DNA from 3 places in the Duganella zoogloeoides genome. Region 1 is predicted to be linked to each of the others. Evidence: predicted binding sites of a transcription regulator. Region 1 holds the regulator's gene; each other region holds the start of a gene.
The links. Region 1 encodes sigma-54, which starts transcription at its own class of promoters, with help from an activator protein. Its sites were predicted from a motif close to TGGCANGNAANCTGCTTT; they were not measured.

Region 1 (7,876 bases):
CACCTGGTGCAGCACCTTCAATGCCGACGGTGTGCTGGCGTAGGTGATCACCACCGCGCTGGCGCGGTAGATACCGGCCGCGACCAGGCTTTCGCGCCGCGCGGCGTCGCCGTACGACACTTGCAGGCCGGCCGCCTGCGCCACCTGCACCCGCTCGGGGTCGAGGTCGAGCGCGTGGTAGTCGATTTTCTCTTCGGACAGCAGGGTAGCCAGGCTCTGGCCGCTGCGGCCGAACCCGGCCAGGATCACGTGCTTGTTGGTGGACATGGTGCGGCTGGCGATCTTGGTCAGCGCCAGCGACTGCATCATCCAGTCGTTGCTGGCCAGCTTCATGACGATCTGGTCGGACTTGGCGATGATCAGCGGCGCCACCAGCATCGACAGCACCATCGAGGCCAGCACCACCTGGGTGATGAACGGATCGATCAGCTTGTTGCCGCTGGCGAGGTTGAGCAGCACGAAGCCGAATTCGCCGGCCTGCGCCAGCGCCAGGCCGGTGCGGATCGACACGCCATCGCTCGAGCCGAACAGCTTGGCCAGCGCGGCGATCAGGGCAAACTTCACCAGCACCGGCCCGATCAGCAGGATCAGCACCAGCCACCAGTTGTCGATCACCATGCGCAGGTTGAGCAGCATGCCCACCGTGATGAAGAACAGTCCCAGCAGCACGTCGCGGAACGGCTTGATGTCTTCTTCCACCTGGTGCTTGTACTCGGTCTCGGAAATCAGCATGCCAGCGACAAACGCCCCGAGCGCCAGCGACAGCCCGGCCTGTTCGGTGATCCATGCCGCGCCCAGCGTGATCAGGAGCAGGTTGAGCATGAACAGTTCCTGCGAGCGGCGCTTGACCACGATGGTAAACCAGCCGCGCATCAGGCGGTGGCCGACGAACAGCAGCAGGGTCAATACGATCACGGCCTTGACACCGGCCCAGGCCAGGGTTTCCGCCAGCGCGTCCGGGCGCTGGCCCAGCGACGGGATCATGATCAGCAGCGGCACCACGGCCAGATCCTGGAACAGCAAAATGCCGATGATCTTGCGGCCATGCTCGCTCTCGAGCTCGAGCCGCTCGGTCAGCATCTTGACCACGATGGCGGTGGACGACATGGCCAGCGCGCCGCCGAGTGCAAACGCGCCTTGCCAGCTGATCTGCAAATGGGCCGGTAGCTGGCTGGCGATGAGCCAGCCGAACAGCAAGGTGGCAATGATGGTAAACGCCACCTGCGCCAGCCCGAGGCCGAACACGATGCCGCGCATCGCCAGCAGCTTGGGCAGCGAGAATTCGAGCCCGATCGAGAACATCAGGAATACCACGCCGAACTCGGCCAGGCCGTGGGTGGCTTCGCTTTCCATGGCCCAGCCGAGCGCGTGGGGGCCGATCAGGATGCCGACGGCCAGGTAGCCGAGCATGGGCGGCAAATGCATCATGCGGAAGGCCACCACGCCCAGCACGGCGCTGCCTAACAACACCAGGGTCAGTTCGAGCGGGGAAAACGTCATGTTGCCGTAGCCGTCAGTTTTTTATTCAGTGGTTTCGCCCCACGCAGGCACAATGTTTCGACTGGCAAGTTTTTTGCTTTCTTAATTCGGCTATACTTGGGTATGAGTGTAACCCATGAAAAAACAATGCTGAAAGCTTTTGACGCAAAAATGGCGGCGCATGCGCTGCGGCTCGCCCGTGAAACGTTGCAAAACGAGGCTGCTGCCATTACTGCGCTGGAGCTGCGCCTGGGTGACGACCATACCGTCGTCAAAGCGATTGAACTGTTGTTTAATTGCAAGGGCAGGGTGGTGGTGTCCGGTATCGGCAAGTCCGGCCACATCGCTCGCAAGATGGCAGCCACGTTCGCCTCCACCGGCACCCCCGCCATGTTCGTACATCCGGCCGAGGCTGCGCACGGCGACCTCGGCATGGTTACTGCTGACGACGCTTTCATTGCCATTTCGTACTCGGGCGAAAGTACCGAGCTGATGACCATCCTGCCGGTGGTCAAGCGCATGGGCAGCAAGGTCATTGCCATCACCGGTAAACCAGGCTCCAGCCTGGCCAGCATCGCCGACGTCCACCTCAATGTAGCGGTGGCCAAGGAAGCGTGCCCGATGAACCTGGCGCCCACCACGTCCACCACCGTCACGCTGGCGCTGGGCGACGCGCTGGCAGTGGCCTTGCTCGATCTGCGCGGTTTCAGGGAAGAAGATTTTGCCCGGTCGCATCCGGGCGGGGCGCTGGGCCGGCGCCTGCTCACCCACGTGCGCGACGTCATGCGCAGCGGCGCCGATGTGCCCAAGGTGCGTGCCGACGTCAAGCTCACCGACGCGCTGCTTGAAATGACCAAAAAAGGCATGGGCATGACCGCCGTGGTCGATGCCGAGGACAGACCGATCGGCGTATTTACCGACGGCGACCTGCGCCGCATGATCGACAAGGTGCAGGACTTCACCCAGGTCCTGATCCGCGACGTCATGCACGCCAACCCGCGCAGCATCGCGCCGGAACAGCTGGCGGTCGATGCGGTCGCAATCATGGAACAGTTCCGCATCAACCAAGTGCTGGTGGCCGACGCCGATGGCAAGCTGGTCGGCGCGCTGCACATCCACGACCTCACACGCGCCAAGGTGATCTGATGCCTAACGTACGTAAAAGAACCGCCCACCGCTGGTCGCTCACCTGGATGGTCGTCATCGGCGTATTCGTGGCCGTCGGTACCGGCTGGATGGTGCAGTTGATTAACGAATCGAACCAGGATACGGCGCAGGACAAGTTCCGCAACGAGCCCGATTACATCATCGACCGGTTCAGCGTGGTGCGCATGACCAAGGACGGCAAGCCGGCCTATATCATTTCCGGCGACAAGCTCACCCACCTGCCGGCCGAAGAAGCGTCCGACATCATCAAGCCCTATATCAACACCTTGTCGGCCGAGCATCCGCCAATGACGGTGCGCGGCGACACCGCCCGCGTCGATCAGGACAACTCGCGCGTCAAGCTCGACGGCAACGTCAGCGTGGTACGCCCGGCCAGTGGCAAAAGCCAGGCCATGAGCCTGACCACGTCCACGCTCACCGTGTTCCCGGACGAGCAACGGATGGAAACCGTCGCACCGGTCGAACTGCACCTGGGCAAGACGGTGGCCACGGGTGTCGGCATGACCGCCAACAACGCAACGCTGCAAACCCAATTGGGCGGACGCGGCAAGATCACCGTGCCGCCGCATGCGGCACGCTAAAGGAAGATTATGAGAGCAATCACCAAGCACACCTTCTGGTCGGCAGCACTGCTGCTGGCGGCACTGACCATTCCGGCGCGCGCCGAAAAAGCCGACTCCAACAAGCCGATCGAAGTGTCGTTCGACCAGGCCGACTCCGATGACGTCAAGCAGATCAAGACCTTCACCGGCAATGTCATCCTCACGCGCGGCACCATCCGCATGACCTCGCCGAAGGCGGTGGTCACGCAAGACCCCGAGGGCTACCAGTTCGTGGTGCTCACCGGCACGCCCGGCGTGCAGGCCACGTTCCGCCAGAAACTCGACGGCGAGACCGACAAGTGGGTGGAAGGCCAGGCCGACCGCATCGAATACGACGACAAGACCGAGCTGGTCAAGCTGATCTCCAAGGGCCGCATCAAGCAGCTCGAGTCGGGCAAGGTCACCAGCCAGGTCGATGGCGAGTTCATATCCTACGACAGCCGCCGCGAAGTGTTCGCGGTGAAGAACAGCAGCAGCGGCGAGAGCAAACCGGGCGCCGGCCGCGGCACCATGGTGATCCAGCCATCGTCCAAGCGCCCGCCGATCGCGCCGGCGCAGCCGGTGCCGGCCACCCAGCCTGCGGGGAAATGACATGGAACCAAGTTGCGGTAGCACCCTGATCGTTCGCGGCCTGCAGAAAAGCTATGGCAAGCGCCAGGTCGTTCACGACGTGTCCCTGCAAGTCGATTGCGGCGAAGTGGTGGGTTTGCTCGGCCCCAACGGCGCCGGCAAGACCACGTCGTTCTACATGATCGTCGGCCTGGTACCGTCGGACGCCGGCACCATCGATATCGGCGGCGTCGACGTCTCGTCGCTGCCGATCCACCGCCGCGCCTCGCTCGGCCTGTCGTACCTGCCGCAGGAAGCGTCGGTGTTCCGCAAACTGACGGTGGAAGAAAATATTCGCGCTGTCCTCGAAATCCAGAAAGTGGACGGCAAGCCTTTATCCAAGGCTGACATTACTGAACGGCTCAATACCCTGCTGGCCGATTTGCAAATCGAGAAGCTGCGCGAGAACCCCGCGCTCTCGCTCTCCGGCGGCGAACGCCGCCGGGTGGAGATCGCCCGTGCGCTGGCCACCAACCCGCGCTTCGTGCTGCTCGACGAACCATTCGCCGGGGTCGACCCGATTGCCGTGATCGAGATCCAGCGCATCGTGCGCTTTCTCAAGGAGCGGCAAATCGGCGTCCTCATTACCGATCACAATGTGCGCGAGACGCTGGGCATCTGCGACCGCGCATATATCATCAACCAGGGCTCGGTGCTGGCTTCGGGCCGTCCGGACGACATCATCGCCGACGAGTCGGTCCGCCGCGTCTACCTGGGTGAACACTTCCGAATGTAATCCATGAAACAGTCGTTGCAACTGCGGACCTCGCAGCATCTCGCGCTGACGCCCCAACTGCAGCAATCGATCCGCTTGCTGCAGCTCTCCACGCTGGAGCTGCACCAGGAACTCGAACAACTCCTGACCGACAATCCCTTGCTCGAGCGGTTAGACGACCCGCTCGACCATTCGCTGCGGCTGTTGTCCGACGGCGCCATCAGCCAGCAGGCGCCGTCCGGCGAAGCGCCGTCCGAATCGGGCCCGCAGGAAGCGGCGCCCGCCGGCGAGGCCGACGCCTACGAAGGCCCCGCCGCCGATACCGAAAGTACCACCGCCGAAGCGGACATGGACTGGAGCGACGCCGGCCGCAGCAAGGCGCCCGACGACGAAGACGCGCGTCCGCAAATCGAAGCGCACCACTGCACCCTGCGCGAACACCTGATGGAGCAGATGCGGGTGACCGTGCTCGAGCTGCGCGACCGCGCGCTGGTCGAGCTGATCATCGACGCGCTCGACGAAAACGGCTACCTCGAAGAAGCGCTCGACGAGATCCACGCGCGCCTGCCGGAGGAACTGGAAGTCGAACTCGACGAGCTGCAAACGGCATTGTCGCTGCTGCAAAGTTTCGACCCGGCCGGCGTGGGGGCGCGCAATGCGGCCGAGTGCCTGGCGCTGCAAATCAAGCGCTTGCCCGGCATCGCGCTGGTGACGCGACGGATGGCCGTGGCCATCGTCGAAAAGCACCTGACGTGGTTTGCCCAGCGCGATTTCAACAAGCTGAAAAAAGCGCTGCTGTGCGACGACGAAGACTTGCGCGAAGTACAGACCGTGATCCGCCAGTGCAATCCGCACCCCGGTGCGGCGTTCGCGTCCGACGTGTCGGACTACGTGGTGCCGGACGTGATCGTGAAAAAATCGCGCACCGGCTGGCAGGTCAGCCTGAACAACGACGTCATGCCGCGCCTGCGCGTAAACGCCATGTACGCCAACCTGCTCAAGCAGAAGAAGGGCGAGGGAGGCGAGGGCGCCATGGGCGCGCAGCTGCAGGAAGCGAAGTGGCTGATCAAGAATATGCGCCAGCGGTTCGACACCATCCTGCGCGTGGCGCAAGCGATAGTAGAACGACAAAAGAACTTTTTCTCGCACGGCGCCGTTGCCATGCGCCCCCTTGTGCTTCGCGAAATTGCTGATACACTGGGTTTACACGAGAGCACCATTTCTCGGGTAACAACTCAGAAATACATGCTGACGCCGCACGGCATGTTTGAGCTGAAATATTTTTTTGGTAGCCACGTCGCCACCGAAGCGGGAGGTGAAGCCAGTTCGACGGCGATACGGGCACTGATCGTGCAACTGACAGGAGCTGAAGACCCTAAAAATCCTTTATCCGACAGTAAGATTGCGGACATGCTGGGAGAACAGGGCATGGTGATTGCGCGACGCACTGTTGCCAAATATCGCGAAGCCCTCAAAATCCCTCCAGTCAGTCTCCGCAAGTCTTTGTAGTGCACTGGTTCCTGCTTACTCGGCAACAATGGGTAAAGCACGAACCGTCAGCGACATTTATCTTTAGGAGTGTGTATGAATCTCACCATCAGTGGACATCATCTCGAAGTGACCGCCGCCATTCGTGAATACGTGCAGAGCAAGCTCGAACGCGTGACACGGCACTTTGATCAAGTGATTGATATTGCTGTCATTCTGACCGTAGATAACCTTAAAGAGAAAACCAAGCGCCAAAAGGCTGAAATCAATCTGCGCCTGTCCGGTAAAACGGTCTACGTGGAAAGCCTGTCGCAAGACCTGTACGCTGCGATCGACACCCTGATCGACAAGCTGGACCGCCAGGTCATGAAGTACAAAGGCAAAGTCCAACAGCACGGCCACGATGCGATCAAGCATCTCCCGGATAACTTCGAACCAGCTGCCGCCGCCCTTTAACAACGGCGCGACACACCAACTAAGGGCGCACAAGGCGCCCTTTCTTGTTTTTGGAGCTACATGAAAATTGTTTATCTGGTTTATACCGTTCTCCTTTCCGCCTCCGCTGCTTCCGCCGTCGCCGCCACCTGCCAGCCGGCGCCGGCCGCCGTCATCGACATCGACGCCAACAGCTACTACAACGACGCCAACCATTCCGTGATCGACCCGGCGCGGCGCGCCAAAAACATCGCCAGCACCGAGCCGGTCGAACAATTCTTGTCTGGCGTCGCCCGCAACGCCAGCCGCTACCAGGCCAACGGCAAGCCGCAAGACGCCGCCTGCGCCTTGAACTGGCTGGACAGCTGGGCCGGCCAGCAGGCCATGCTGGGCAAGATGTCGAGCGAACAGGCGTATTTCGTGCGCAAGTGGACCCTGGGCGGACTGGCGCTCAGCTATGCGCGCGTGCAGGCAGCCGCCATGCCCGCGCAAAAGCAAGCGATCGAGGCGTGGCTGTCCACGCTGGCCGACGCCACGCTGGTCCACGCCGACACCCGCAAGGGCAAGCGCAACAACCATTACTACTGGGAAGGGCTGGCAGTGACTGCCGTCGGCGCCGTCACCCACGACCAGCGTCTATTAACTTGGGGCCACGGCGTGTTCGACAACGCCATGGCCCAGGTGGCACCCGACGGCGCGCTGCCGGCCGAGATGGCGCGCGGCGCCAAGGCGCTGCACTACCACGCGTTTGCTGCCGCGCCGCTGACCATGATGGCGTCCATCCTCGACCTGCAGTCGCCGATGCTGGACCGGTTGGTGACATTTACGCTGGCCGCCGCGCGCAATCCTTCGGCCATGAACCAGGCGACCGGTTTCAAGCAGGAAGCGGTGAATGACATGCCGTTTGCCGTGATCTACGCGCGCCACATGGGGCACCCGCCAGCAGCCGCTGCAAAATTCCAGGCCCGCCTCGGCGGCGATTTAACCTTGCCCAACCCGCTAGAACATTTTCCGTCGTCGAACAAATCCACAGGACAGCCATGAGCGAACACGTATTAACTGCCGTCAGTGACGGCACCGGCGTCATCACGCTCGATCGTCCGCGCGCGCTCAACTCGCTGTCGCTCGACATGGTGCGCGCCATCACGCACACCCTGCTGGCCTGGCGCGACGATGACGCCGTGCAGGCGGTGGTCGTGCGCAGCAGCAGCGACAAGGCGTTTTGCGCCGGCGGCGACATCCGCTTCTTCCACGACCTGGGCCGCGCCACGCCGCAGCAGGGCAGCGCGCTGGTCGAGGATTTCTTCACCGAGGAATATGCGCTCAACCACCTGGTCCACCATTACCCGAAACCGTTTATTGCGCTGATGGACGGCGTGGT
Region 2 (7,876 bases), 650 kb from region 1:
GCGTACCGGCTCGATGACCGACAAGCTGCAGCAGATGATCTCGGCCAGCCTGCGCTCGTACCAGGACGGCCCGGACACCACCAAGGCGCGCCGCCGCATCGTCATCGAGTACCTGAACACAGTGCCGTTGTCGGCCAAGCCCGGCTACGGCGAAGTCAACGGCGTCGGCGATGGCATGTGGGTGTGGTATGGCCGTGGTTTCGACGAGTTCAACCGCATCATGGCGCGCGACCTGGAAAAACCCGATGCCGATACCGCGCTGGTGTACAAGGAAGCGCTGAGCCTGATGATCGCGCAGCGCCGTCCCAGCTATTACCTCGGTGACGGCGCCGAAGACCTCGACCAGCTGGCCGACGCCCACCTGCGCATCCTGGCCAAGGACGGCGTGATCACGGCCGCCATGCGCGACATGGCCTTGAAACAAAAACTGCATCCGGCCAAGGGCAACGGCCTGCAAGCGGCGCCGCCGATGACCTTTGTGTCGCGCAAGGCCACCAACGCCATCCGCAACCACCTGGCCAACCTGCTGGGCGACAACCGGATGTACAACCTTGACCGCCTGGACCTGGACGTGACCAGCACGCTGGACGCGCAGGCGCAAACGGCCGTCACGCAAGTGCTCAATGACCTGCGCGACCCCGAGCGCGCCAAGGCTGCTGGCCTGACCGGCAAGGGCATGCTCGGCAACGGCGACCCGGCCAACGTGGTGTACAGCTTTACCTTGCTGGAAAAGGGCAAGGACACCAACTTCCTGCGCCTGCAAACCGACAACTACGACCAGCCGCTCGACATCAACGAAGGCGCCAAGCTCGACCTGGGTTCCACGGCCAAGCTGCGCACGCTGGTCAGCTATCTCGACATCATGGACCAGCTGCACAAGAAATACGCCGGCATGAGTGCGGCGGAGCTGGGCAAGGTGGTGGTTGATCCGCAGGACAAGCTGTCGCTGTGGGCAGTCGATTACTTCAAGGGCTTGCCGGTGGGCGGCGAGGCGCGGGCGTTGACGCCGATGCTGCACGCGGCGATGGAGCGCAAGTATTCGGGCAACCCGGGCGAGGGCTTCTTCACCGGTGGCGGCCTGCATTACTTCGGTAACTTCTCCAAGGAAGACAACGGCAAAATCCTGACCGTGACCGAGGCGCTGCGCCGCTCGACCAACCTGGTGTTCGTGCGCCTGATGCGCGACGTCGCCAAGTTCTACATGTTCCAGACGCCGGGTTCGTCCGCTTCGCTGCTGGCCGACGCCGACGATCCGCGCCGCGCCCAGTACCTGGCGCGCTTTGCGGACAAGGAAGGCAAGGAGTTCCTGGCGCGCTTCTGGGCCAAGTACAAGGGCAAGCCGGTCTCCGAGTTCGACAACATCATGCTGGCCAACCTGCGCCGCACGCCGGTGCGCCTGGCCGTGATCCACCGCACCGTGTATCCGAAAGCGAGCCAGCAGGAGTTCGCGTCGTTCCTGCGCGCCAACCTGTCGTCGCAAAACGAGGTCTCGGACGAAAAAGTCGCCAAGCTGTACGACCAGTATGCGATCGACCAGTGGTCGCTGGCCGATCGCGGCTACCTGGCCAGCGTGCACCCGCTGGAACTGTGGATGGTGGCTTACCTGCACGCCAACCCGGGCGCCACCCTGACGCAGGTGAACGCGGCCAGCGAGAAGGAGCGCCAGGACGTGTACCAGTGGCTGCTGAAAACCAAGCGCAAGCACGCCCAGGATCGCCGCATCGCCGGCCTGCTGGAAGTCGAAGGCTTCATGGAAGTGCACAAGCAGTGGAAGAAGATGGGTTATCCGTTCGATTCGCTGGTGCCGTCGTACGCGACCACGCTGGGCGCGTCGGCCGACCGGCCGGCTGCGCTGGCCGAGCTGATGGGCATCATCGTCAACGGCGGCGTGCGCAAGACCAGCCAGCGCGTGACCACTTTGCACTTCGCCAAGAACACGCCGTACGACACCACCGTCACCCGCGCCAAGCCGGTGGGCAACGAGCAGGTGCTGGCGCCGGAAGTGGCGCAGGTGGTGGCCGAAGCGATCCGGGGCGTGGTATCGGACGGTACCGCCAAACGCGCGCGCGGGGCGTTCACGACTTCGGACGGCACCTTGCTGCCGGTGGGCGGCAAGACCGGGACCGGCGACCAGCGCTTCGACGTGTATGGCGGTGGCGGACGCCTGATCGAGTCGCGCTACGTGAACCGGTCGGCGACGTTCGTGTTCAATATCGGCGAGCGCTTCTTTGGCAGCATGACTGCGTATGTGCACGGGCCGGAGTCGAAGAACTACGACTTCACCAGCGCGCTGCCGGTGCAGTTGCTGGTGGTGCTGGCGCCGCATTTGATGCCGCTGATCGACCCGCACCCGGTCGTCAAGCCGGCGGTGGTACCGCCGGTGGTGCCGGGCACGGCGCCCGAAGTGGCGGCCACCCAGCCCAAACCGGTGGCGGCAGCGCCGCTGCGGGCCTGCGGCGGCTGATGTAGCGCTGGCCGTTGCGCCGTCATCCCGCACCGGCGGCCCGCCGCCCGGGCGGGGATCCCGTCTGGTGCCGGCCACTCGGTTTCACTTGCATACGGCGCCGATTGTTGGCAATGTAGCACCCCATGAAACCGATGCGCCACCACATGTCCAAAATCCTCAAGTTCACGCAGTTCTCCTTGCGTGACTTGTTCGCGTCCACCTTGCCCACCGTGCTGCTGATTGTCGGCGTGTGCCTGCTCGCTTACTGGCTGGTCGATCCGGCGCCGCCGCGCACGGTGCGGCTCGGTACCGGCCAGGAAAACAGCGCCTACGAAGAATTCGGCAAGAAATACGCGGCCATGCTGGCCAAGCACGGCGTGACGGTGACGCTGGTGCCATCGGCCGGGTCCGGTGAAAACCTGCACAACCTGCGCGACGGCAAGGTCGATATCGCCTTCGTGCAAAGCGGCAGCACCAATGAAGAAACGGCCGACCGCGAGGAGCTGACCTCGCTGGGCAGCCTGTTCGTCGAACCGCTGTGGCTGTTCCTGCGCGAACCGAAAGATAAAAAGCCGATCACCCAGCTGAGCCAGCTGCGCGGCATGAAGATCAATTTCGGTCCCAAGGGCGCCGGCGCGCCGCGCCTGCTGCACCAGGTGCTGGAATTGAACGGCCTGGAAACGGGCGACGTCCAGCGCCTCTCGCTGGCCAATACGCCAGCCGTGGTGGAACTGCTGGAAGGGCGCATCGACGGCCTGGTCTTTACTTCCGCGCCGGAAGCGCCGCTGATCCAGATGCTGCTGCAAACGCCGGGCATCCAGTTGTTCGACTTTACCCAGGCCGAGGCTTATGCGCGCAAGCTGCCGTTCCTCACGCATGTGACGCTGCCGCAGGGCATCGTTGATCTGGGCCGCGACATTCCGGCACGCGAGTACAGCCTGATCGCGCCGACGGCCACGCTGGTGGCGCGCGAGGATATGCATCCGGCGCTGATCGACCTGTTCGTGCAGGGCGCCAGCAGCATCCACAACGGCGCCGGCTGGTTCCAGCAGCAGGGGCAGTTCCCGTCGGCCAAGTACACCGAGATTCCGGTCGATGCCGAAGCGGCCAAGTTCTACAAGAACGGGCCGCCGCTGCTGCAACGGTATATGCCGTTCTGGGCCGCCAACTTCCTCGATCGCATGTGGGTGGTGATGCTGGCGCTGAGCGCGCTGATCCTGCCGCTATCGAAGATCGTGCCGCCGCTGTACGTGTGGCGCATTCGTTCGCGCGTGTATAAATGGTATGGACAGCTGCGCACGGTGGAGCAGAAGGTGGAAGAAGCGCCGGAAGGGGCGCGCATGCAGGTGTACGAAGAGCAACTGCGGCGCCTGGACGAGATCGAGGAGCTGGTCAACCAGATTTCGATCCCGCTATCGTTTGCCGACGGCCTGTATGGCTTGCGCTCCCACATACAGTTCGTGCGCAAGCGCATTCAGTTCCTGATGGCGGAAGGGGCGGAGGCGCTGCCCGTTTAATTAAGCCCCGGTCCAGGGCAAGCCGGCTTTGCACCAGCCGTTGAGGTTCTTGCGATGGGTGGCATCATCCTTGTCTCCCTCGAACCCTTCGAGGATATCGAAACAGTGCTGGTAGCCGTGTTCTGACGCCAGCTTGGCTGCACCACGCGAGCGCACGCCGGAGCGGCACAGGAACAGCAACACCTGGTCCTTGCGCGCCACCGAGTTCAATTGCTCGATAAATTCGTGGTTGGCATTGCCGCCAGGGTAAGTCGTCCACTGCACCGCACCATGTTGGGCCTCGGGGATTTTCACGCGGCCCACCCAGTCGCGCTCCGCGTTGGTGCGCACGTCCACCAGCTTGACAGCATTGTCGAGCCCCAGCAGCTCGAACGCTTCCTCGGGCGTGACCGCGCCAGCGTAGGCCCAGTCCTTGTTGCGGCCGCGCGCCGTCGCCAGAATCTCATCAATTTTGCTCATGTCATGTTCCAGTAGAGGTTTCAGATTATTATAAGCGTCCTGTGTGGCCGAAGATGGTATGCACCAAAACGAGGCATTTTCAGGCGGAATTCCAAAACCGCACAAATTCAGTGCGGTTTTTTGAAAATGCACCGCGATGGTGCCGCCTTGATCGTTGTCAAATTTGCGCTGTGCTACCGTGTGCCCAATTTTGGACGCACTTGGCGGCAAGTTCAAGGACGCTATCAACATAACCTTATGAGATTGTTATGCAATCGCAGGGGCGTATCGGCTGGCATGGATACTGCTTAGTGTAGGTGCACCAGTTCCGCAAATTATCTTAGGAGAGACGCATGGCAATGACAGCCGCAGAAGTTCTGAAAATGGTCCAGGAAAACGAAGTGAAATTCGTTGATTTCCGTTTCGCTGATACCCGTGGTAAAGAACAGCACGTTACCGTGCCAGTGTCGCACTTCGACATCGACAAGTTCGAATCGGGTCACGCATTCGACGGTTCCTCGATCGCCGGCTGGAAGGGTATTGAAGCATCGGACATGATCCTGATGCCTGATCCAAACACCGCGAACATCGATCCCTTCATGGAAGAGACCACGCTGTTCATGCAATGCGACGTGATCGAGCCTGCCGACGGCAAAGGCTACGACCGCGACCCACGCTCCATCGCCAAGCGCGCTGAAGCCTACCTGAAATCGTCGGGCCTGGGCGACACCGCCTACTTCGGTCCCGAGCCAGAATTCTTCATCTTCGACAGCGTCCGCTGGAAAATCGACATGTCGGGTTGCTTCGTCAAGATCGACTCCGACGAAGCGTCGTGGACCACCGGCGAAAAAATCGAAGGCGGCAACAGCGGCCATCGTCCAACCGTCAAGGGCGGCTACTTCCCGGTTCCTCCAGTGGACAGCTTCCAGGACATGCGTTCGGAAATGTGCCTGATCCTCGAATCGCTGGGCATCCCGGTCGAAGTGCACCACCACGAAGTGGCTGGCGCTGGCCAGAACGAAATCGGCACCAAGTTCTCGACCCTGGTCGAGCGCGCCGACTGGACCCAGAACCTGAAATACGTGGTCTGGAACGTGGCCCACAGCTACGGCAAAACCGCGACCTTCATGCCAAAACCTATCGTTGGCGACAACGGTTCGGGCATGCACGTGCACCAGTCGATCTGGAAAGACGGCGTCAACCTGTTCGCTGGCGACGGCTATGCCGGCCTGTCCGATACCGCACTGTTCTACATCGGCGGCATCATCAAGCACGCCAAGGCACTGAACGCGATCACCAACCCGGGCACCAACTCGTACAAGCGCCTGGTGCCAGGCTTCGAAGCGCCGGTCAAGTTGGCGTACTCGGCTAAAAACCGTTCGGCATCGATCCGTATCCCGCACGTGGCCAATCCAAAAGGCCGTCGTATCGAGACCCGTTTCCCGGATCCACTGGCCAACGTGTACCTGTGCTTTGCCGCGCTGCTGATGGCTGGCCTGGACGGTATCCAGAACAAGATCCACCCGGGCGAAGCAGCGTCGAAAGACCTGTACCACCTGCCGCCGGAAGAAGACGCACTGATCCCGACCGTGTGCGCTTCGCTGGAAGAGGCGCTGGAAAACCTGGACAAGGATCGCGAATTCCTGACCCGTGGCGGCGTGTTCTCCGACTCGATGATCGATGCCTACATCGAACTGAAAATGCAGGACGTCCAGCGCATGCGCATGACGACCCATCCTGCAGAGTTCGACATGTACTACTCGCTGTAATTGCAGTCTGCCTGGCGCCGTGGTAACGCGGCACATGGCACGTATAAAACGCGGGGAAGGCGAAGGCTTTCCCCGCGTTTTTGTTTGGGGTGTTGTATAGTCGCGTGGACCCACCCATCCACGGAATGACGAATGATTTTGAGTTTGCAACGCGGCGCGTTGGCTTGCATGCTGGCGCTGGTGAGCGCTTCCGCTGCTGCCCAGGGCGTGATCTACAAGTGCACGCCGCCAGGCGGCAGCGTCGAGTACACGGATATCAAGCGCGGCAACTACTGCACGGCGATGGACTTGCCGGGCACGGTGATCGCCGCGCCGCCACGGCGGGCTGCGCCGGCACGGTCGCCGACGCAGGCAGGCCAGCCAGCCGCTGTCCCGGTGCCTGCAGCGTTCCCGCGCGTGGACAATGCCGAGCAGCGCGCGCGCGATGCTGACCGCCGCGCCATCCTCGAAGACGAGCTCAAAAGCGAGCAGCAAAAACTGGCCGAGTTGCGCTTTGAATACAACAACGGCGCGCCCGAACGGCGCGGCGACGAGCGTAACTATGCCAAGTACCAGGAACGCACGGCCACGCTGCGCGACAGCGTGGGCCGCGCCGAAAAAAACGTCGAAGCCCTGAAACGTGAAATCGCCAATATCCGCTAACCTGCTTTCCCCATGAGTCCCCGATGAGCCTTGTCAACGCACTGAATCACCCTGCACGCCCGGCCATGCTGGCCGGCCTGGAATTGCTGGCCTCCGCCGTCGTCATGCTCGATGCCGACGGCCATATCGCCTACGCCAACGCGGCGGCGGAAAATCTGCTGGCCAGTTCGCTCAAAGCGATGTCGCGCCAAAAGCTCAGCGCCCAGTTCATCAATCCCGACGAGCTCGATCACATCTGCGCCCAGGCGCGCGAACACAAGTTTTCCGACCTGCGCCAGGATCTCACGCTCGAGCGCGCCGGCCGCGATCCGCTGCACGTGCACAGCATCGTCTCGGCGCTCGACGAACCGCCCGGCCATATCCTGATCGAGCTGCGCGAGCACTTGCAGCATTTAAAACTCGACCGCGAGGAACGCATCCTCGACCAGAGCCAGGTGAACAAGGAACTGATCCGCAATCTGGCCCACGAAATCAAGAATCCGCTGGGCGGCATTCGCGGCGCCGCGCAGTTGCTGGAGATGGAGCTGCCGGCGCTGCACGCGGTGCAATTGCGCGAATACACGCAAGTGATCATCAAGGAAGCGGACCGCCTGCAAACGCTGGTGGACCGCCTGCTGGCGCCGCACCGCCGGCCGCACATCGTGGGCGACGTCAACATCCACGAAGTGCTCGAACGCGTGCGCAGCCTGATGCTGGCCGAGTTCCCGTCCGGCCTGACGATCTTGCGCGATTACGACGCGTCGATTCCCGAGTTCCGCGGCGACAAGGAGCAGCTGATCCAGACCGTCCTGAACATCGCCCACAACGCCGCGCAAGCGCTGGCCGCGCAGATGGAAGAGGGGACAGCGCAGATTATTTTGAAGACCCGGGTGGCGCGCCAGGTGACGTTGGCCAAGGTACGGTACGGGCTGGCATTAGACTTGCATATCATCGACAATGGGCCGGGCATCGCACCCCAGATCCGTGACCGTATTTTCTACCCGCTGGTGTCGGGCAGGGAAGGCGGCAGCGGACTGGGACTGACATTGGCGCAAACCTTCGTGCAACAGCACATGGGCGTGATC
Region 3 (7,876 bases), 1.3 Mb from region 1:
CGCAGGTCGGCGCCTTCCATGTCGGCGCGCATCAGCCGGCTGGTTTCGAGGTTGATGCCGGCCAGCACAGCCTGGCGGAACGATGCGCCCGGTGCATTGAGCGAGTACGCCATGGCGCCGGTGAGGTCGGCGCCATCGAGCAGGGCGCCGGCCAGGTTGGCGCTGCGCAGGTTGGCGCGCATCAGGCGGGCGCCGCGCAAGTCGGCGCCGTGCAAGTCCTTGCCCACCAGGTTGGCGCCGCGCAGGTCGGCATTTGCACACTGTGCATACGGCCACAGGTGACAACTGTTGATGACGACAACCTCGGGCGCCGCTTCACCGTTGACGACCTGCGCTGCGGCCGGCAACGCCAGGCACAGCGTTGCCAGCATGGTCGTCCATAGCGCCGCCGTCAGGCGCGGGCCCATGCCCGCACCCACGCCCGGCATGGCCGGCCAACGCGCCAGCGCCATGCGCGATACTGGCTGGCGCCGCACCGGCGCGCTGCTGTGCGTATCGGCGGTGCAGCTGTTGATGCCGTTATCGGCCTCGCGATGGGCATGGCCATGGGAGGCATTCGGCGCGACTGCCACCCGGTGCGGCAGCGTCGTCATTACTTGCTCGAGACTTTGGCCGACGGCGCTTTCGGCAGCTTGAACACCCAGTAACTGCCGCCCTGCGTGACCTGCTTGGTCAGCTCCGCCATGTCGCCGCCCCACAGTGGCACCGCGCCGCCGTAGCCGCTGGACAGGCCGATGTATTGCTCGCCATCGATTTCCCAGGTGATCGGCACCGACACCACGCCGGAACCGGTCTGGTATTTCCACAGTTCCTTGCCGGTCTTGGCGTCGAACGCTTTGACGTAGCCGTCCGAGGTGCCGGTGATCAGCAAGCCGCCAGCCGTGGTCAGCGTGCCGCCCCACAGCGGGAATTTTTCCTTGTTTTCCCAGACGATCTTGCCGGTCTTCGGATCGATCGCGCGCAGGGTGCCGATGTGGTCGTCATACAGGCGCTTGATACGGAAGCCCTGGCCCAGGTAGGCGGAGCCGGCCTTGTAGTGGATTTGCTCGGTCCAGTAATCCATGCCCCAGTGGTTGGCGGGGATGTAGAACAGGCCGGTATCGGGCGAGTACGACATCGGCATCCAGTTGGTGCCGCCCAGGAATGGCGGCGACACGAACACGGCCTTGCCTTTGTCGGCGCCCGCTTCCGGTAGCGGCGGCCGCTTGCCGTTTTCCACCGGACGGCCGGTTTTCAGGTCGATGCTCTTGGCCCAGTTGATGCCGTCCACAAACGGCCAAGCGTTGATCAGCGACGTCGGTTTGTTCGGATAGCCGGCGCCGGTGGCCAGCTTGGTCCGGTCGGTGACGTAGAAGAAGCCGTTGCGGTCGGCGTGCGCGCTGGCCTTGATCAGCTTGCCCGTCTTGGCGTCCTTGTAGTCGAACAGCACCACCGAGTTATTGCCCGAGAAGTCCCAGGCATCGTTGGGCGTGTGCTGGTAAAAGCCTTTCAGCTCACCGGTGCTGGCATCGACATACGCCTGGCCCGACGTAAACAGGCTGTCCCAGTTGCGCGGGTCGTCGCGTTCCTTGGTGCGCTCCCAGGTGTTCCATGGCGCCGGGTTGCCGGCGCCAATGATGATGGTGTTGGTGTCGGGATCGAACGACGCCGTTTGCCATGGTGCGCCGCCGCCGTGCTCCCACGCTTCGCGCAGCTTGCCGTCCTTGTCGCGCGGCCAGCTGGGAGCGTTGGCGTCGCCGGTGGGCGTGCTCGGTTTGCCGTCGGTGCGGCCCACGTGACCTTCCACCAGCGGACGGGCCCATACCTCGGCGCCGGTATCCGGGTCGCGCGCGAACAGCCAGCCCTGGGCGCCGAATTCATCGCCCGAGTTGCCGTGGATGAGCAGTACACGGCCGCCTTTTTCGCGGATGATGAACGGTGCACCGGTCATCGTGTAGCCCAGTTTCTGGTCGCCGAATTTTTCGTTCCACATCACCTTGCCGGTGTTCTTGTTGAGCGCGACGATGCGGGCGTCGAGCGTGCCGAAGTACACCTTGTCACCGTAGATCGCGGGGCCGCGATTGACCACGTCGCAGCAGGGGCGGATATCGTCGGGCAGCCGGTGTTCGTACGCCCACAGCTGGCGGCCGGTCTTGGCATCGAGCGCATAGATGCGCGAGTACGACGCCGTCACGTAGATGATGCCGTCGTGTACCAGCGCCTGCGCTTCCTGGCCGCGCTGCTTTTCACCGCCGAACGAAAACGTCCAGGCCGGCACGATCTGGTCGACGTTCTTGGTGTTGATGCGCTTGGCCAGGCTGTGGCGCTGCGCCTTCAGGCCCAGGCCATAGCTGAGCACTTGCTTGGTGCCCTGGTCGGCATTGGCGATATCGTCCCAGGTGACCTTGGTATCGGCGGCGTGGGAAGCTCCGGCAATCAGGACAAGGATGGCGGCGGCGATTGGACGTGGAAATACTGGCTGCATGCTGGTCTCCGTTATAAGTTTTGTACTGAGAAGTTTTTGATGAAGCAGTGCGACGGGTTGCTGCGGTCATTTCAGCAACATGCGTGCCAGCGTGGCTGGCGGGGCGCGGCGGTCATCGCACCGGGCCGCGCTGCGCTGTCCTGCCACAGCCGCCGCACGGGGCTGTGACATTTTTGAACAACGGTACAGCGATAGCGCCGCTCGCCATGGAGGGCGGTGCCGCTGGCAACAGGAGAAGTGCCGCTGGCACAGCGGTTGCTGAACAGGGCTCCAGGAGGCCGCCGTGCGCCTTCATACCAATCACAAGGAGACCACCATGCAATCACCGCCACGCCGCCATTTCATTTGCCAACTGCTTGCCGTCGGCGGCATGGGCGCCACCGCGCTGGCCGGCGCACAAACCTCGGCGCCGAAGGTGGACGAGGACAGCGACCAGGCCAAGGCGCTCGGCTACCGCCATGACACGACCAAGGTCGATGGCAAAAAATATCCGCAACACGTGCCGGCCCAGCGCTGCGACAACTGTTCCTTCTTCCAGGGCAAAAAGGGCGACCCGTGGGCCGGCTGCGCGATGTTCGGCCGCAAGCAGATCGCGGCGCCCGGCTGGTGCGTGGCGTGGGCCAAGGCGCCGGCGTAGCCAATAAAAAAAGGCGCTGCCGCGGCAGCGCCCTTGCTTCTGCAATCACGACAATTACAGTTTTTGTTCGCGCTGCGACTCCAGATAAGCCTTCACCGCCCAGATAGCCTCTTGCGTGAACACGCCCTCGAACGGCGGCATGTACACCGCGCCATTGCGCGAACGGCCATGGCGCACCGTCTCCAGCACGTACTGGTCGATCTCCTGCGCACAGGCATCCTTTTTCCTGGCATCGGCCAGCACCGCGCAGTCGTTGTCGAGCTTGCGCAAGTCCGGCGCCATGCCGCCCGACACCGCCTCCAGCCCATGGCAACGCGCACAGTTTTGCGTGTAAGCAGCACTGCCGATGCGGATCGCCTCGGCGTTGTTCCGATACGGGTTTTCCGTGCGCCACTCGGCGCCCAGTTGTGGCAGGGTGGATGTATCGACTGCTTGCGGCGTCATATTGCCGTGCGCGTACACGGCTGCGGCCAGCATGCAAGTTGCCATGCCGCCCAGGCCGCCGAGGATGCGCCAGATACGGGTGTGGGTAGTTGTCATCGTAGTCTCCATGTTGTTGATCGATTCGGTTGATCGCATAGTGCGTGGCAGACAGCGATAGCAATCGGTATGCCATCGACGGCTGACCGCTGCGTTCACACCGCAGTGTTCAGGAATGGAACAGTTGTGCAATACCACCCGCCATCAGCTGATCCCATTTGACGCAGCGGCGGCGCTGGCAGCGGCTGTAGCGGCTGGCACGGCATTTGCGAAATGAAAGCAGGGCGGGAGATTCCGCATTTATAGATGTAATCCAACGAGAAAGAGGACGACATGAATCTGGCAGACATCAGCAAACTGGGCGTAGCCAATCCTTTCAAACAACGCTACGACAACTACATCGGCGGCAAGTTCGTGGCGCCGGTCAAGGGTGAGTACTTCGGCAATATCACGCCCATCACCGGCCAGGTGTTTTGCGAAGTGGCGCGCTCCACCGCCGAAGACGTGGAACTGGCGCTGGACGCCGCCCATGCCGCCAAGGTTGCCTGGGGAAAAACCTCGCAAACCGAGCGCGCCAATATCCTCAATAAAATCGCCGACCGCATGGAAGCGAACCTGGCGCTGATCGCCACTGCCGAGACCATCGACAACGGCAAGCCGATCCGCGAAACCACGGCGGCCGACATTCCGCTGGCCATCGACCACTTCCGCTACTTCGCCGGTTGCATCCGCGCCCAGGAAGGCTCGGTTGCGCAAATCGACTCGGAAACCTATGCGTACCATTTCCATGAACCGCTGGGCGTGGTCGGCCAGATCATCCCGTGGAATTTCCCGATCCTGATGGCCGTGTGGAAGCTGGCGCCGGCGCTCGCTGCCGGCAATTGCGTGGTACTCAAACCCGCCGAGCAAACCCCGGCGTCGATCATGGTGTTGATCGAACTGATCGGCGACCTGCTGCCGCCCGGCGTGCTCAACATCGTCAATGGGTTCGGGCTGGAAGCGGGCAAGCCGCTGGCATCGAACAAGCGCATCGCCAAGATCGCGTTTACCGGCGAAACCGGCACCGGCCGCCTGATCATGCAATACGCGGCGCAAAACCTGATTCCCGTCACGCTGGAACTGGGCGGCAAATCGCCCAACATCTTCTTTGCCGACGTGATGGATGCCGACGACGCATTCTTCGACAAGTGCCTGGAAGGCTTTGCCATGTTCGCGCTGAACCAGGGCGAGGTGTGCACATGCCCGTCGCGCGTGTTGATCCAGGAATCGATTTACGAAAAATTCATCGAGCGTGCACTGGCCCGCGTGGCCGCCATCAAGCAGGGCAACCCGCTCGACGCCGGCACCATGCTCGGCGCTCAGGCCTCGCAGGAGCAGCTGGAAAAAATCCTGTCGTACATCGACATCGGCAAGCAGGAAGGCGCGCAAGTGCTGGCCGGCGGCGAGCGCAATGTGCAGGGCGGCGACCTGGAAAGCGGCTATTACGTTCGGCCCACCGTGTTCAAGGGCGACAACAGCATGCGCATCTTCCAGGAAGAGATTTTCGGACCGGTGGTGTCGGTCACCACGTTCAAGGACGAGGAAGACGCGCTGCGCATCGCCAACGATACCCTGTACGGTCTTGGCGCCGGCCTTTGGACCCGCGATGGTTCGCGCGCATTCCGCGTGGGCCGCGCCATCCAGGCTGGCCGGGTGTGGACCAATTGCTACCACCTGTATCCGGCCCATGCCGCGTTCGGCGGCTACAAGCAGTCGGGCATCGGCCGCGAAAACCACAAGATGATGCTTGACCATTACCAGCAAACCAAAAATTTGCTGGTGTCGTACAGCCCCAACGCGCTCGGATTTTTTTAAAAAATGAATGCCACCGAAAGGGTAAAGGCCACCGCGGCCGCCATCGACATGCTGGCCACGCTGCGCGCACGGCATGGCCCATTGATGTTCTTCCAGTCGGGCGGCTGCTGCGACGGCAGCGCGCCGATGTGCTACGCGGCCGGCGAGTTCGCGGTGTCCGACAGCGACGTCTACCTCGGCAACCTCGATGGCACGCCGTTCTACATGGGAATCGAGCAGTTCGCGTACTGGGAGCATACGCAGTTGATCATCGACGTCGTCGATGGCAATGGCGGCATGTTCTCGCTCGATAACGGCACCGGGCGCCGCTTCCTCACCAGGTCGCGGCTGTTCACCGACGACGAGCTGGCGCAGTTGCAGCATCCCTCTGCGCCGGTGCGGTAGTGGCGTAACTGTTTTTTAGCGTCTCCTGGTTCCGATCACGCTGGCCACGTCTCCGCGTCAGCCCGGACAGGACTTCAAGCTGACGGCTGTTGCCGTCGGCTTTTTTTTGCGCGTTCGCTTTGTCGCGCGGCGATCCAATTCTGAACAGCCGGCGCAGCGGCGCTGATGCGATACGGCGCACCGCTCACACCTCCTTCCTCTGACATGAGCCGGGCATGCAAATTGCCATGATCGGATGGACATCACGCGCGATGTTCTACCCGATAAAAAAACAAGCTATGGAGATGAACGATGAAAAAGGCAATCATGGTGGGCGCGCTGGCCGCAGCCGCAATCCCTGCCGCGCAAGCGGTCGATTTCAAGGCCGGCGACTGGACGACGTCAAGGCACTGATCGGCATGTACAACGCCACCGCCACCGACAGCGCCATCTCCGCCAACAGCGGTGTCGATGTGCGCCAGGTGTATTTCTCGTTCGGTAACGACCGCATGGGCACCATCAAGCTCGGTCGCGACAACGGCATCTTCGGCGCCGGCGCCATCTTCGGCGACATGACCCTGATCGGCGCCGGCGCACCGGTGCAGGCCACCCAGCGCGGCCGCGTCACGCTCGGCCACATTGGCGCCGGCTATAGCTACGTCGGTTACTACGGCCAGATCGCGTACAGCGCACCGAAGTCGGCGTCCGGCATCGGCTTCGACGTGGCGCTGGTGAGCCCCGTGGCCGATACGCCGATCGTCGCCGCACCTGTGTACTCGTCCAAATCGAGCCCGCAGGTGCAGGCACAGGTCAGCTACGCGGCGGCCGGCTTCAAGACCTGGCTCGGCGCCAAGTCGCAACAATTCGAAGCGATTGTCGCTGGCGCCGAAGACTTCACCATGACCGGCGTGGAACTGGGCGCCTCGTACCAGCAGGGCGCCGTGGGCGTGATCGCCAACGTCCAGGGCGGCAAGGGACTGGGCATCCTGTCCGATGCCGACCAGGGCGACGTGCGCACCCGCGCCGCTTTTGTGCAGAGCACCTTCAAACCGAACCAGAAGCTGAAGCTGGGACTCGGCTACGGCATCAGCCGCAATCGCGACAACACCGCCGGCACCGGCGGCCTGAAGTCGAATGCCAACCTCACGCTGGTCGCGTACTACACGCTGACCCACGCCATTACGCTGGTGGGCGAAGCGGGGCAAACCCGCTTCAAGTGTTTCAATGGCGCAGAGGTGAAGCTCAATGGCGGCTCGGCCGGCGGCATCATCTTCTTCTGATGCCGATGAACGCGCATCTGCCGACGCTGCACACGCGCTGCCTGCGCATGCTGTCCATGGCGCTTTACCAGGGCGTCGGCGCGGCGCCGCCTTGCAAGTGGCGCGCAAGAAGCTGGGCTTTGGCGCCGGCAGCGACGCCAGCCGCATCGCCCGCGTGCGGCCGGACCTGCGGGAAGCCATGACCCTCCGCCAGTTGATCGATAGTGGCCTGGTGCGCCACCTGCGCGTGACCAACGGCGACATCGAAAAGCGGTATGCCCACAGCGACGGCGCCCGCCTGGACCAGGATGCGCTGGACCGGCCCCAGGATGCATTCATCGACCTGTACCTGGCGCTGGTGTCGGTGCCGTCGGTGGCGCACAGCCTGCTGACGGAGGAGAGCAGGCGCAAGCTGCAACCGTGGATCGCGGCCGGAGAATCGGCCGTGCTGGTGATGTCGGCCGGACGCCATCGCGTGCCGGGTGCGGAGTTTGTCCGTGGCGGCATCCCGGACCGGCTGCGGCTGCGCCAGCACCAGCTGCCGATCGACATGCGCGACCTCGATCTCGATCTGACGCTGCAACCCGGATCGGCGCTGCCACCTGGTGCCGATGTGACGGTGTTTCGCATCAACAGCGAAGCGGGCCTCGACCCCGGCGCTGCGCTGTACTTCACGCTGCCGGTCGTGCGCAGCAAGGGCCAGTTCTACCCGGAGCGCATTACGCGCGAGCTGGCGCTGGACTACCGCGTGCCGCCGCGCTTTCTCATCACGGTACCGGTCAAGCCGGCCGCGTGGTACGCGGCCTGGCGCGAGCGCCG

Region 2: glnA (type I glutamate--ammonia ligase) is a predicted target of sigma-54. The motif match lies at 4,695-4,712, and genes of this name have one in related genera.
Region 3: adh (aldehyde dehydrogenase) is a predicted target of sigma-54. The motif match lies at 3,837-3,854, and genes of this name have one in related genera.

The regions. Positions count from the first base shown of each region.
Region 1 is NZ_CP140152.1:5,435,101-5,442,976, reverse strand. Features, by position in the region: gene SR858_RS23915 (monovalent cation:proton antiporter family protein) at 1-1,500, opposite strand, end outside; gene SR858_RS23910 (KpsF/GutQ family sugar-phosphate isomerase) at 1,627-2,625, shown strand; gene lptC (LPS export ABC transporter periplasmic protein LptC) at 2,625-3,227, shown strand; gene lptA (lipopolysaccharide transport periplasmic protein LptA) at 3,237-3,839, shown strand; gene lptB (LPS export ABC transporter ATP-binding protein) at 3,841-4,593, shown strand; gene SR858_RS23890 (RNA polymerase factor sigma-54) at 4,597-6,081, shown strand; gene hpf (ribosome hibernation-promoting factor, HPF/YfiA family) at 6,157-6,516, shown strand; gene SR858_RS23880 (alginate lyase family protein) at 6,577-7,539, shown strand; gene SR858_RS23875 (enoyl-CoA hydratase/isomerase family protein) at 7,536-7,876, shown strand, end outside.
Region 2 is NZ_CP140152.1:4,780,531-4,788,406, reverse strand. Features, by position in the region: gene SR858_RS21065 (transglycosylase domain-containing protein) at 1-2,464, shown strand, start outside; gene SR858_RS21060 (TAXI family TRAP transporter solute-binding subunit) at 2,611-3,963, shown strand; gene SR858_RS21055 (rhodanese-like domain-containing protein) at 3,964-4,422, opposite strand; gene glnA (type I glutamate--ammonia ligase) at 4,755-6,170, shown strand; gene SR858_RS21045 (DUF4124 domain-containing protein) at 6,303-6,812, shown strand; gene glnL (nitrogen regulation protein NR(II)) at 6,836-7,876, shown strand, end outside.
Region 3 is NZ_CP140152.1:414,689-422,564, forward strand. Features, by position in the region: gene SR858_RS01895 (pentapeptide repeat-containing protein) at 1-593, opposite strand, end outside; gene SR858_RS01900 (methanol/ethanol family PQQ-dependent dehydrogenase) at 593-2,464, opposite strand; gene SR858_RS01905 (high-potential iron-sulfur protein) at 2,781-3,101, shown strand; gene pedF (cytochrome c-550 PedF) at 3,156-3,590, opposite strand; gene adh (aldehyde dehydrogenase) at 3,915-5,435, shown strand; gene SR858_RS01920 (DUF779 domain-containing protein) at 5,439-5,819, shown strand; gene SR858_RS01925 (hypothetical protein) at 6,218-7,078, shown strand; gene SR858_RS01930 (4Fe-4S binding protein) at 7,176-7,876, shown strand, end outside.